DNA from 3 places in the Mesorhizobium sp. WSM4821 genome. Region 3 is predicted to be linked to each of the others. Evidence: predicted binding sites of a transcription regulator. Region 3 holds the regulator's gene; each other region holds the start of a gene.
What was found. The regulator PhoB, encoded in region 3, activates phosphate uptake and scavenging genes when phosphate is short. The targets are predictions, from matches to a motif close to TGTCATNNANCTGTCAT.

Region 1 (3,717 bases), 330 kb from region 3:
CACCTTCGACCTGTGGCCCGGCGAGGTGCTGGCGGTGGTCGGCGAGTCCGGTTCCGGCAAGACGACGCTGCTCAACTGCCTGTCGACGCGGTTGCTGCCGAGCTCCGGCAGCGCCAGCTACCGCATGCGCGACGGCCAGTTCCGCGAGCTCTACCGCATGAGCGAGGCCGAGCGCCGCTTCCTGATGCGCACCGACTGGGGCTTTGTCCACCAGAACCCCGCCGACGGACTGCGCATGACGGTTTCGGCCGGCGCCAATGTCGGCGAGCGGCTGATGGCGGTGGGCGACCGCCACTATGGAAAGATCCGCGCCACCGCCGTCGACTGGCTGTCGCGCGTCGAGATCGATGAGGACCGCATCGACGACGAACCGCGTGCCTTTTCCGGCGGCATGCGCCAACGCCTGCAGATCGCGCGCAACCTCGTCACCGGGCCGCGGCTGGTGTTCATGGACGAACCGACCGGCGGTCTCGACGTCTCGGTGCAGGCGCGCCTGCTCGATTTGTTGCGCGGCCTGGTCACCGATCTCGGCTTGGCGGCGATCGTCGTCACCCACGACCTTGCGGTGGCGCGACTGCTGTCGCAGCGCATGATGGTGATGAAGGACGGCCACGTCGTCGAAAGCGGCCTCACCGACCGCGTGCTCGACGATCCGCGCGCGCCTTACACCCAGCTTCTTGTTTCCTCGATATTGCAGGTGTGACCATGGCAACCCCTCTCGTTGTCTCCGACGTCGCCAAGAGCTTCACCATGCATCTGCGCGACGGCATCAAATTGCCTGTTGTCGCCGGCGTGTCGTTCTCGTTAAGGGCCGGCGAATGCACCGTGCTCGGCGGCCCGTCCGGCGCCGGCAAGAGCTCGATCCTGAAGATGCTCTACGGCAACTATGCCGTCGATGAAGGCCAGATCATCGTCCAGCACAAGGACGGGCTCATCGATCTCGCGACGGCCAGCCCACGTAAAGTGCTTGCCGTGCGCCGGCAAACCATCGGCTATGTCAGCCAGTTCCTGCGCACCGTACCGCGCGTCTCGGCGCTGGATGTCGTCGCCGAACCGCTAGTCGAGCGCGGCGAGGACCGTGAAGTTGCGCACGGCAAGGCACGCGCCTTGCTGGCTGAGCTCAACCTGCCGGAAAAACTCTGGGCGCTGCCGCCGGCGACCTTTTCCGGCGGCGAGCAGCAGCGCGTCAACATCGCGCGCGGCTTCATCACCGAGCACCCGGTCCTGCTGCTCGACGAGCCGACAGCTTCGCTCGATGCCAGGAACCGCGACGTGGTGATTGCGCTGATCGCGGCCAAGAAGGCGGCCGGCGTCGCCCTGCTCGGTATCTTCCACGACCACGACGTGCGCGAGGCAGTGGCCGACGGCATCATCGACGTGACCGCTTTTAACGCCGGGAAAATCGCCGCATGACCGGAAAACTGTCGGAGGCGCCGCTGGTCCACGAGACGGCGGAAGTCGAGAGCTCGACGCTCGGCCGCTGGACCGAGATCGCCGGGTTTCGGAAACCACGCTGGGCGACTATTCCTACATGATGCAGGACTGCGGCGTCTGGTGCGCGACGATCGGCAAGTTCGCCAACATCGCCGCCAATGTACGCGTCAACGCCACCAACCACCCGACCTGGCGGCCGACGCTGCATCATTTCACCTATCGCGCTTCGGACTATTGGGACGACGCCGAACACGAGAGCGAATTCTTCGCCCAGCGCCGCGCCAGGCGCGTCACCATCGGCCACGACACCTGGCTCGGCCACGGCTCGACAATCCTGCCCGGAGTCACCGTCGGCGATGGCGCGGCGGTCGGCGCCGGCGCGGTGGTGTCGAAGGACATCGCGCCCTACACCATTGTCGGCGGCGTGCCGGCCAAACCAATCCGCGAACGCTTCGACCGCCGCACGGCCGAGCGTTATCAGGCACTTGCCTGGTGGGACTGGGATCACGCCCGCCTGCGCGCCGCGCTCGACGATTTTCGCGCCCTTTCGGCGGAAGCGTTTCTGGAGAAATACGGCGGCTAAAGATGGTGAATGGTGGCAGCTAACAGAGGGTGGTGCCCTTCTATTCACTATTCACTATTCACCATTCCCCGCCTCCTGTGGGCGGTAACAAAACTGACATCAATCCGACACCGCAGGTTCATGCGGCTGCGCTAGCGAGGGTTAACAGACCTTCAACTGCGACTGGACTGGAACGTGCCTATGTCAGTAACCTCAGCCACGCTGGAAATCCGCGGCATTACCCGCCGGTTTGGCAAGAACGCCGCCGTCAGCAATGTCGATATCTCGATCCCGCACGGTCAGATGGTCGGCATCATCGGTCGCTCCGGCGCCGGCAAATCGACCCTTTTGCGCATGATCAACCGTCTCATCGATCCGAGCCAAGGGTCGATTTTTTTTGAAGGCGCTGAAGTCTCGCGGTTGCGCGGCTCGCCGCTCCGGCGCTGGCAGCGCGACTGCGCCATGATCTTTCAGCAGTTCAACCTGGTGCCGCGCCTCGACGTGCTGACCAATGTGCTGCTCGGCCGGCTCAATCATCGCTCGACCCTTGTCAATCTGCTCGGCGTCTTCTCCCGCGAGGAACGGGCCGAAGCGATCGCGGCGCTCGAGCGTCTCGACATCGCCCGCACGGCGCTGCAGCCGGCCGGCACCTTGTCGGGCGGCCAGCAGCAGCGCGTCGCGATTGCCCGCGCCATGATGCAAAGGCCGAAAGTCATCCTTGCCGACGAGCCGATCGCTTCGCTCGACCCGCTCAACGCCAAGGTGGTGATGGATTCGCTGCAGGACATCAATTTGCGCGAGGGCCTCACCGTCGTCACCAATCTGCACACGCTGGATACCGCGCGCTCCTATTGCAACCGCATCATCGGCATGGCCGCCGGCAAGGTCGTGTTCGACGGTCCGCCCGAAGACCTCAACCGCGAGGCCGTGCGCATGGTCTACGGCGCCGACAGCAATGGCGGCGAAATCTCCGAGGCCATCACCTCGACCAGCGTTATCATCAAGCCAAAAATCGCCACATCCGCAGGACCGCTCGAGCCCGCATTCCCTGGCTACTAGCTCCATGATCCACCAAGTGGATACCGGTATACGAAAGATCATGGACAACCAAAAGAGCGCCTGGATCGCCAGCCCGCGTCAAGGGCGCTGTCAAAATTCGAACGCTGCCGGCGCGATGCCGGAACCAACAGGAGAGACGAGATGTTCAAAAAGATACTTTTCGGTGCCGTTTCCATCCTCGCCATGGCGGTTGGCGCGGTCCAGGCACAGGACCTGAAGGAATTCCGCGTCGGCATTCTGGGCGGCGAGAACGAAGCCGACCGTCTGCGCAACTACCAGTGCTTCTCCGACCACATCAAGGACGTCCTCGGCGTCGAGAAAGTTTCGCTGTTCCCGGCCGCCGACTATGACGGCGTCATCCAGGGCCTGCTCGGCGGCACGCTCGACTTTGCCGAACTGGGCGCTTCCGCCTACGCCAAGGTCTATCTCGAAAACAAGGATGCGGCTGAGCCGATCCTGACGACGATTCAGACCGACGGTTCGACCGGTTACCGTGCGGTCATGGTCGCCCGTGCCGATTCCGGCATCAAGACACTCGCCGACATGAAAGGCAAGAAACTCGGTTTCGCCGATCCCGATTCGACGTCTGGTTACCTGATCCCGGTCACGTCGCTGCCCAAGGACATCGGCACGGATGTGAAGAGCTACTTCGCGTCGACCGG
Region 2 (3,717 bases), 3.5 Mb from region 3:
ATGCGCGCGGTGACCGGGTGGTAGTTGCCGGTGCCCAGATGCACGTAGTTGCGCAGCTTGCCGTCCTCGCGCCGCACCACAAGCGACATTTTCGCGTGGGTCTTCAGTTCGAGGAAGCCGAACACGACCTGCACGCCGGCGCGCTCGAGGTCGCGCGCCCAGCGGATGTTGGCCTCCTCGTCGAAACGCGCCTTGAGCTCGACCAGCGCCGTCACCGACTTGCCGGCCTCCGCCGCGTCGACCAAAGCGCGTACGATCGGGCTGTCGTTCGAGGTGCGATAGAGCGTCTGCTTGATCGCCACCACTTCAGGGTCAGCCATGGCCTGGCGCAGGAACTGCACCACCACGTCGAAGGATTCATATGGGTGGTGAACGATGATGTCCTTCTCACGAATGGCGGCGAAACAGTCACCGCCATGCTCGCGGATGCGCTCGGGAAAGCGGGGATTGTAGGGCGTGAATTTGAGATCGTCGCGAGCGATGGCGACGATCTCGGAAATCTGGCTGAGCGCCAGGGGACCGGTGAGCACGCTGATGCGGCTCGACGAGACGCCAAGCTCACCGGCGACGAACTCGCGCAGTTCGGCCGGCATCAGCTTGTCGAATTCGATGCGGATGACCGAGCCGCGGCGGCGCCGCTTCAGCGCCGTCTCGAACAGGCGCACGAGATCCTCGGACTCCTCCTCGACCTCGATGTCACTGTCGCGGATGATGCGGAACGTGCCGGAGCCCTTGACCTCATAGCCGGGGAACAGCTTGCCGATATAGAGGCCGACCGCCTCTTCCAGCGGGATGAAGCGGACATGTTGCTTGCGGTCGGGCAGGCGGATGAAGCGCTTCAGCGCCACCGGCAGGCGCAGCAGCGCACTCATCTCCTCGCCATTCTTGCGATGGCGCAATTGCAGGGCCATCGAGAAGCCGAGATTGGGAATGAACGGAAACGGATGCGCCGGGTCGATCGACAGCGGCGTGAGCACCGGAAACACCTGTTCCTGGAAATGATCTTCAAGCCAGGCCTTCTCGTCCTTGGTCAGCGCATCGCGGGTGACGCTCTCGATGCCTTCCTTGTCTAGCAGCAGCATCAGCGCCGAAAGACTTTTCTGCTGGTCTTCCTGCAGACGCTCGACCTCGCGCAGCAACTGTTCCAGCTGTTGTTCGGGGGTGCGGCCGTCCGGGCTCTTCAGCGAGATGCCTTCGCGAACCTGGCCGGCGAGACCGGCGACGCGGACCATGAAGAACTCATCGAGATTGGCGGCCGATATCGACAGGAAGCGGACACGCTCGAGCAGCGGGTGATTGGCGTTCAGCGACTCCTCGAGGACGCGGCGGTTGAATTGCAACCAGGAAAACTCGCGGTTGACGAAGCGGTCCGGGTTGCCGCCTTCCGGGCTCGCCACCTCGACAGTGGTGAATTCGCTCTGCACTGGCTTTAGTTGGTTCATCATTCCTGCTCGTTCCCACCGCTACCGGCCAGAGCGCCACGCGCCCTTTCGGACGCGCAAGGGACGCGCGGCCCATTTTGAAGCTACTCATAATCCGTTCCGAAAACCCGATTTCGGTTTCCGGGCCTATGCCTTAACCGGCTTAACTTATCCTCTGACAGGCTTTTGCGACAGTTTCATTTCATCGATCTTGCAAAGAGAAGGGTTATGATCCAGATGCAGATAGAGACTGAAGCGCCGCGTGTCCTGCCGGATGCGCAAAGGACGCCGCGGAATTTCAATTTGCGCATGACCTCGAAAATGTCGATCTCGAGATCATGCCGGAGCTAAAGGAGAGGACGATGGCAGGCGGTTCCATTCCCCATTTCCAGAACGATGCGGGCTATCCGGCGATCGACATCGGCGTCAAGGAATTCATGTGCACCGGAGCCAACCCGCCTTTCGACCATCCGCACGTATTTCTCGACATGGGCGACGACAATGAAAAGGTCTGCCCCTACTGCTCGACGCTTTATCGCTATTCGCCAAAGCTGAAGGCGACGGAAACGCAGCCTGCCGGGTGCCTGTATATCGGCCAGGCCGCCTGACGCGCACGCATGGACGATACGCGGTCCCGGCAGGTCATCATCGCCGGAGCTGGCATTGCCGGGCTGACCGCGGCGCTGGCATTTTCCGAGCGCGGCTATCTGGTGCGGCTGTTCGAGCAGGCACAGCACCTCGAAGCGGCCGGCGCCGGCATCCAGCTCTCACCCAACGCAACGCGCATCCTTCGGCAACTCGGCGTGCTCGACCGGCTCCTGCCGGCGGCGGTGCGGCCGGAGGCGGTCGTGCTCAAAGACGCCGCCACGCTACGCGAGCTGGCGCGGGTACCGCTTGGCGAAGCAGCCGAAAGGCGCTGGCAGGCGTCCTATCTCGTCGCCCATCGGGCTGATCTGCAGGACGCGCTGATGGCGCGCCTTACGGAACAGCCCGACATCAGCTTCGTCACCGGCGCGCGCGTCGGCAGCATCGCCGCAGGACCGCGCCATATCACGGCAGCGGCCGAGATTGCCGGCAAGGCCGTCGAGACGAGCGGCTTTCTGCTGATCGGGGCCGACGGCGTCTGGTCGACGATCCGCGGCCTCGACCCTTCCGGCAAGAACAGGTCGGGCGGGAACGGGGTTTCCGCCGCTGGGCCGGTTTCGAGCCGGTTTTCGGGCGAGCTTGCCTGGCGCGCCACGATCGGCGCCGACAGCGCCGCGGGAGCGGCCTTTGCGGCGGTCGGCGCCGCCAGTTGCGTGACCGCCTTCCTGCATCCCGGCTTCCACCTCGTCGTCTATCCGGTCAGTGGCGGCACGGCGTTCAACCTTGTTGCCTTCACCAAGGGCGAGATCATCGCCGAGGGCTGGTCGGGCCACGCCGATCCCAACATCCTCACCAGCGCCATGCGGGGCACGGCGGCGGCGCTGGTCCGGCTTGCCGAGGATGCCGGCCCGTGGACCGCATGGCCGGTCCATACGGTCGACCAAAGGCAGCCGTGGACGACGCCCGCGGGCATCGCGCTGATCGGCGATGCGGCGCATGCGATGACGCCGTTTGCGGCACAGGGCGCGGCGATGGCGATCGAAGACGCCGCAACCCTCGCCGGCTTTGTCGCCGCCTCCCCCGCCGACCTCGCAGGCGCGCTTGCCGCCTGGGAAAAGATGCGGCGTCGGCGCGTTTCCCAAGTCGCCCGCCGCGGTGCCGTCAACCACCTCGCCTGGCACGCTTCCGGGCCTGTGGCGGCTGCCCGCAACCTGTTCCTGAAGCTGCGCTCGCCGGAAAAGCTCGCAGCGGATTTGGACTGGCTGTATGGCTGGCGGATGCCGGAAGTTGGCGTGCGATGATACGCTTGACAGGCCGGCAGGACAGAGGGCGCGCGAAGGAATGATACGTTAGCCGATAGCAGACGCGATCGCCGGCCGACAGCCCTGACGCAAGAGAGTCCGGCCGGATTTCGGCCGAGCGCTTTTCATTTGCGTGAGAGCGATCAGTGCAGGATTTGCGACAGGAACAGTTTCGTGCGCTCGTGGCGCGGATGGTCGAAGAATTCGGCCGGCGTATTCTGCTCGACGATCTGGCCCTGATCCATGAAGATCACCCGGTTGGCGACCTTGCGGGCAAAGCCCATTTCGTGGGTGACGCAGAGCATGGTCATCCCTTCTTCGGCGAGGCCAACCATCGTCTCCAGCACTTCCTTGATCATTTCCGGATCGAGCGCCGAGGTCGGCTCGTCGAACAGCATGATGCGTGGGTT
Region 3 (3,717 bases):
AGCCGTGTTCGGCGCTTGATCCGATCGCCACCGCCCGCGTCGAGGAACTGATCGACGAACTGCGCCAGAACTACACGATCGTCATCGTCACTCATTCGATGCAGCAGGCAGCGCGCGTGTCGCAGCGCACGGCCATGTTCCACCTCGGCTATCTGGTCGAGGAGGGCGCGACCGACAAGATGTTCACCAATCCCGACGACAAACGCACCCAGGACTACATCACCGGCCGGTTCGGTTGAGCGGCGGCGAATTTCGAACACGAGGACAGTATCATGGGTGAACACACCGTCGCATCTTTCGACGAGGAATTGGAGCACATCGACCGGCTGCTCCGCGACATGGACGAGCTAGCCGCCGCGATGGTCGCGGCGTCAATCCGCGCGTTGCTAGCTTCGGACAATGCGATGGCGCAGCGCGTCGTCTCGGACGACACGATCATGGATGCGCGGCAGCGCGAACTCGACGATAGCGCGATCACGCTGATCGCCAAGCGGCAGCCGATGGCGCAGGATCTGCGTGCCGTGGTCGGCGCAATCCGCATGGCGGGCGATCTCGAGCGGATCGGCGACCTGGCCAAGAACATAGCCAAGCGGGTCAGCGCCGTCGGACAGAGCGCCACGCCACGCAATCTCTCGCACGGTATCGACGCCATGGCGGATCTCGTTCTCGAGCAGCTCCGCGGCGTGGTCGAGCACTATGTCTCGCGCAACGCCGACGCGTTGAAGGAACTGCGCGCCGCCGACGAGAGGATCGACGTGAAATACACGGCGGTGTTTCGCGAGCTCCTGACCTACATGATGGAGGATCCGCGTAACATAACCGCCTGCACGCACCTTCTATTCTGCGCCAAGAATCTCGAGCGTATCGGTGATCATGTCACCAACGTTGCCGAAAACGCCTACTATGTCGTGACCGGGAATCAATTGCCGGCGGACCGCCCGAAGCTCGACGAGACGACAATGTCGGCGCCGGCGACATGACAGGGGTAACCGGCCGATGATCGCGCCGCGCATCATGGTGGTGGAGGATGAAGAGCCTCTAGGCGTCCTCCTCCGCTACAATCTCGAATCCGAAGGCTATCAAGTCGAGGTGGTGACACGCGGCGACGAGGCCGAGATCCGGCTGCAGGAGAACGTGCCCGATCTTCTGGTGCTGGACTGGATGGTGCCGGCGATTTCCGGCATCGAGCTTTGCCGGCGTCTTCGGGTGCGTCCCGAAACCGAGCGGCTGCCGATCATCATGCTGACCGCCCGCGGGGAGGAGAGCGACCGGGTGCGCGGCCTTTCCACCGGAGCGGACGACTATCTGGTCAAGCCCTTCTCGACACCGGAATTCATGGCCAGGGTCAAGGCGCTGCTGCGTCGCGCCAAGCCGGAAGTGCTGTCCAGCGTTCTCAAGGTCGGCGACATCGTGCTCGATCGCGAATCGCACCGGGTCTATCGCAAGAAGAGTGAGATCCGGCTCGGACCGACCGAGTTCCGGCTGCTCGAATTCATGATGCGGCATCCCGGCCGCGTGTTCTCGCGCAGCCAGCTGCTCGACAATGTCTGGGGCGAGACGATCTACATCGACGAACGCACGGTGGACGTCCATGTCGGCCGGCTGCGCAAGGCGGTCAACAATGGTCGCATGCCTGATGTCATCCGCACCATCCGCGGTGCCGGCTACGCGATCAGGGAAGACTAGCTCCACGGCGCGAAGGTTCTGACAGTCGGATGTGCTGCGTTGGCGGATCGCATGTCTTGGCGGCTATCGAAAACGCCCATTGCTTCGCCCAGGGATGACGAAGTTGGGCCTCCCGCGCTCTTCGGTCAAACTCAAGCCACGTTCTTCCCCGCTGAGCCTCCTCTCGCCTGCACGCCCGGCGCGAAAATCTCCTGGTCGACGAAGCTTAGCGCCCGCATGGCGCAGCCTTCGCGGATCAGCGGCAGCTCGTTCGGCTCGGTGTCGAAGGAAATCGAACCCGAATGCTGGCCGCCGGCGGTCTGGGCGATGGCTTCGCGCAGGGCCGGCTCGATCAGGTCGAAAGCGGCGGCACTGGCGCCGACCATGGCGACCGGCGCCGGATCGATCAGTGCGAACAGGCTGCCGAGCCCAAAGCCGAGCGCTTCGCCGGCCTTGCGGTAGGCTTCGCGCTCCGGTCCGTCCGTCTCGCGCGCCCGGGCGGCGAGCGCCCGCATGTCGGCATCGCTGACATCGGCGACCGGCTCGGTGTTTTCGCTCAACTGCCTAGCGTTGCGCCAGATGGCGTAGTTGCCGGCATAGGCCTCGACGCAGCCGCGCCGCCCGCAGCGGCAGAGCGCGCCGCCCGGGCGATGGATCATGTGGCCGAATTCGCCGCCCGAGGAATGAGTGCCGGTGAACAGTTCGCCTTTCAGCACCAGCCCCATACCGATGCCGTGCGAGAGCAGGATGGCGATAAAATCGTCGCGGTAACGATCCGGGTCGCGCCAGCGCAGCGCCACGGCCATCATGTTGCAGTCGTTCTCCATGGTGGCCGGGATGCCGAACTGGTCTTCCAGAATGTCGGCGAAAGCGATGTTCGTCTGCGGCGTGATCGGCGACCACAGCATGGCTCGCGCATGGGAATCGGTGATGCCCTGGATCGCCAGCGCGATGCGCGCGACGCTTTGGACATCGAGGTCGGGATCCTTGAGCCGGCGCCGGACGATGGCGACGCATTCGCCGATCAGTGCGTCGCGCGACATGGTCAGCGTGTCCAGCCGGCGCTGTTCCTCGGCGACCACTTGCCCGGCATAATCGATGACGGCGACCGAAAGGAAATTCAACGACAACACGACGGCCAATACCTTAGCCGCTTCCGGATTGAGGCTGAGGCCGACCTGCGGCCGGCCGCGTTTCAGCGAAACGGTCTCGCTTGCCCTGCTCTCGGCAAGGATGCCCTCGTGGATAAGGTCGGAAGAGATCGCCGATATCGTCGAATGGCTGAGGCCGGTAGTCGCCGCGATCTCAGTTCGCGACGGATGGCCGGCCCGGCGCACGGCCGAAATCACCATCCCCCGGTTGCGCCGGCGCAAATCGTCGTGGCGGATTCCGACCGACATGTCTTGCGTTCCTCCCGGTCGTCCTCGCGGCCTCTCGTGATGCGAAGGCCGTCGGCGACACCAGGCAAATATTGGCAGAAGCCGACAGCCCTGTCATTATTTATTCCGAGACTCGAAAAAACGCCGGGCAGGACATCAAAATCCATCAGAATTGATGTTGACAGCGCTTCGGCGTTCGACCAGTATTTTTTCGAGGCTCGAAAAAATAGAGCCTTTTGTGCCGGCCTTTGGGCCAGTTTGGTCGCGCCGTACGTGGCGCAGGGAGGAATACCATGAAGAGATTCACAGCCGTCATCCTGGCGGGGGTCGCCATGTCGCTGACGCTCGCGTCGGTCGCGCAGGCGAAGGACAAGGTCATTGGCGTTTCGTGGTCCAACTTCCAGGAAGAGCGTTGGAAGACCGACGAGGCCGCCATGAAGGCAGCGATCGAGGCCGCCGGCGACAAGTATATTTCCGCCGATGCGCAATCCAATCCCGGCAAGCAGTTGACCGATGTCGAGAGCCTGATCTCGCAAGGCGCCAACGCGCTGATCATCCTTGCGCAGGATGCCTCGGCCATCGGACCTGCGGTGCAGAAGGCGCTGGACGAAGGCATTCCGGTCGTCGGCTATGACCGGCTGATCGAGAACAAGGACGTCTTCTATCTGACCTT

Region 1: phnC (phosphonate ABC transporter ATP-binding protein) is a predicted target of PhoB. The motif match lies at 2,112-2,128, and genes of this name have one in related genera.
Region 2: AC0NID_RS25985 (RNA degradosome polyphosphate kinase) is a predicted target of PhoB. The motif match lies at 1,610-1,626, and genes of this name have one in related genera.

The regions. Positions count from the first base shown of each region.
Region 1 is NZ_CM148371.1:2,169,329-2,173,045, reverse strand. It holds gene phnK (phosphonate C-P lyase system protein PhnK) at 1-703, shown strand, start outside; gene phnL (phosphonate C-P lyase system protein PhnL) at 706-1,413, shown strand; partial or broken gene AC0NID_RS10440 (DapH/DapD/GlmU-related protein) at 1,410-2,017, shown strand; gene phnC (phosphonate ABC transporter ATP-binding protein) at 2,198-3,055, shown strand; gene phnD (phosphonate ABC transporter substrate-binding protein) at 3,197-3,717, shown strand, end outside.
Region 2 is NZ_CM148371.1:5,330,170-5,333,886, forward strand. It holds gene AC0NID_RS25985 (RNA degradosome polyphosphate kinase) at 1-1,442, opposite strand, end outside; gene AC0NID_RS25990 (zinc-finger domain-containing protein) at 1,784-2,029, shown strand; gene AC0NID_RS25995 (FAD-dependent monooxygenase) at 2,039-3,307, shown strand; gene AC0NID_RS26000 (amino acid ABC transporter ATP-binding protein) at 3,451-3,717, opposite strand, start outside.
Region 3 is NZ_CM148371.1:1,841,670-1,845,386, forward strand. It holds gene pstB (phosphate ABC transporter ATP-binding protein PstB) at 1-239, shown strand, start outside; gene phoU (phosphate signaling complex protein PhoU) at 273-980, shown strand; gene phoB (phosphate regulon transcriptional regulator PhoB) at 997-1,686, shown strand; gene AC0NID_RS08835 (ROK family protein) at 1,818-3,065, opposite strand; gene xylF (D-xylose ABC transporter substrate-binding protein) at 3,338-3,717, shown strand, end outside.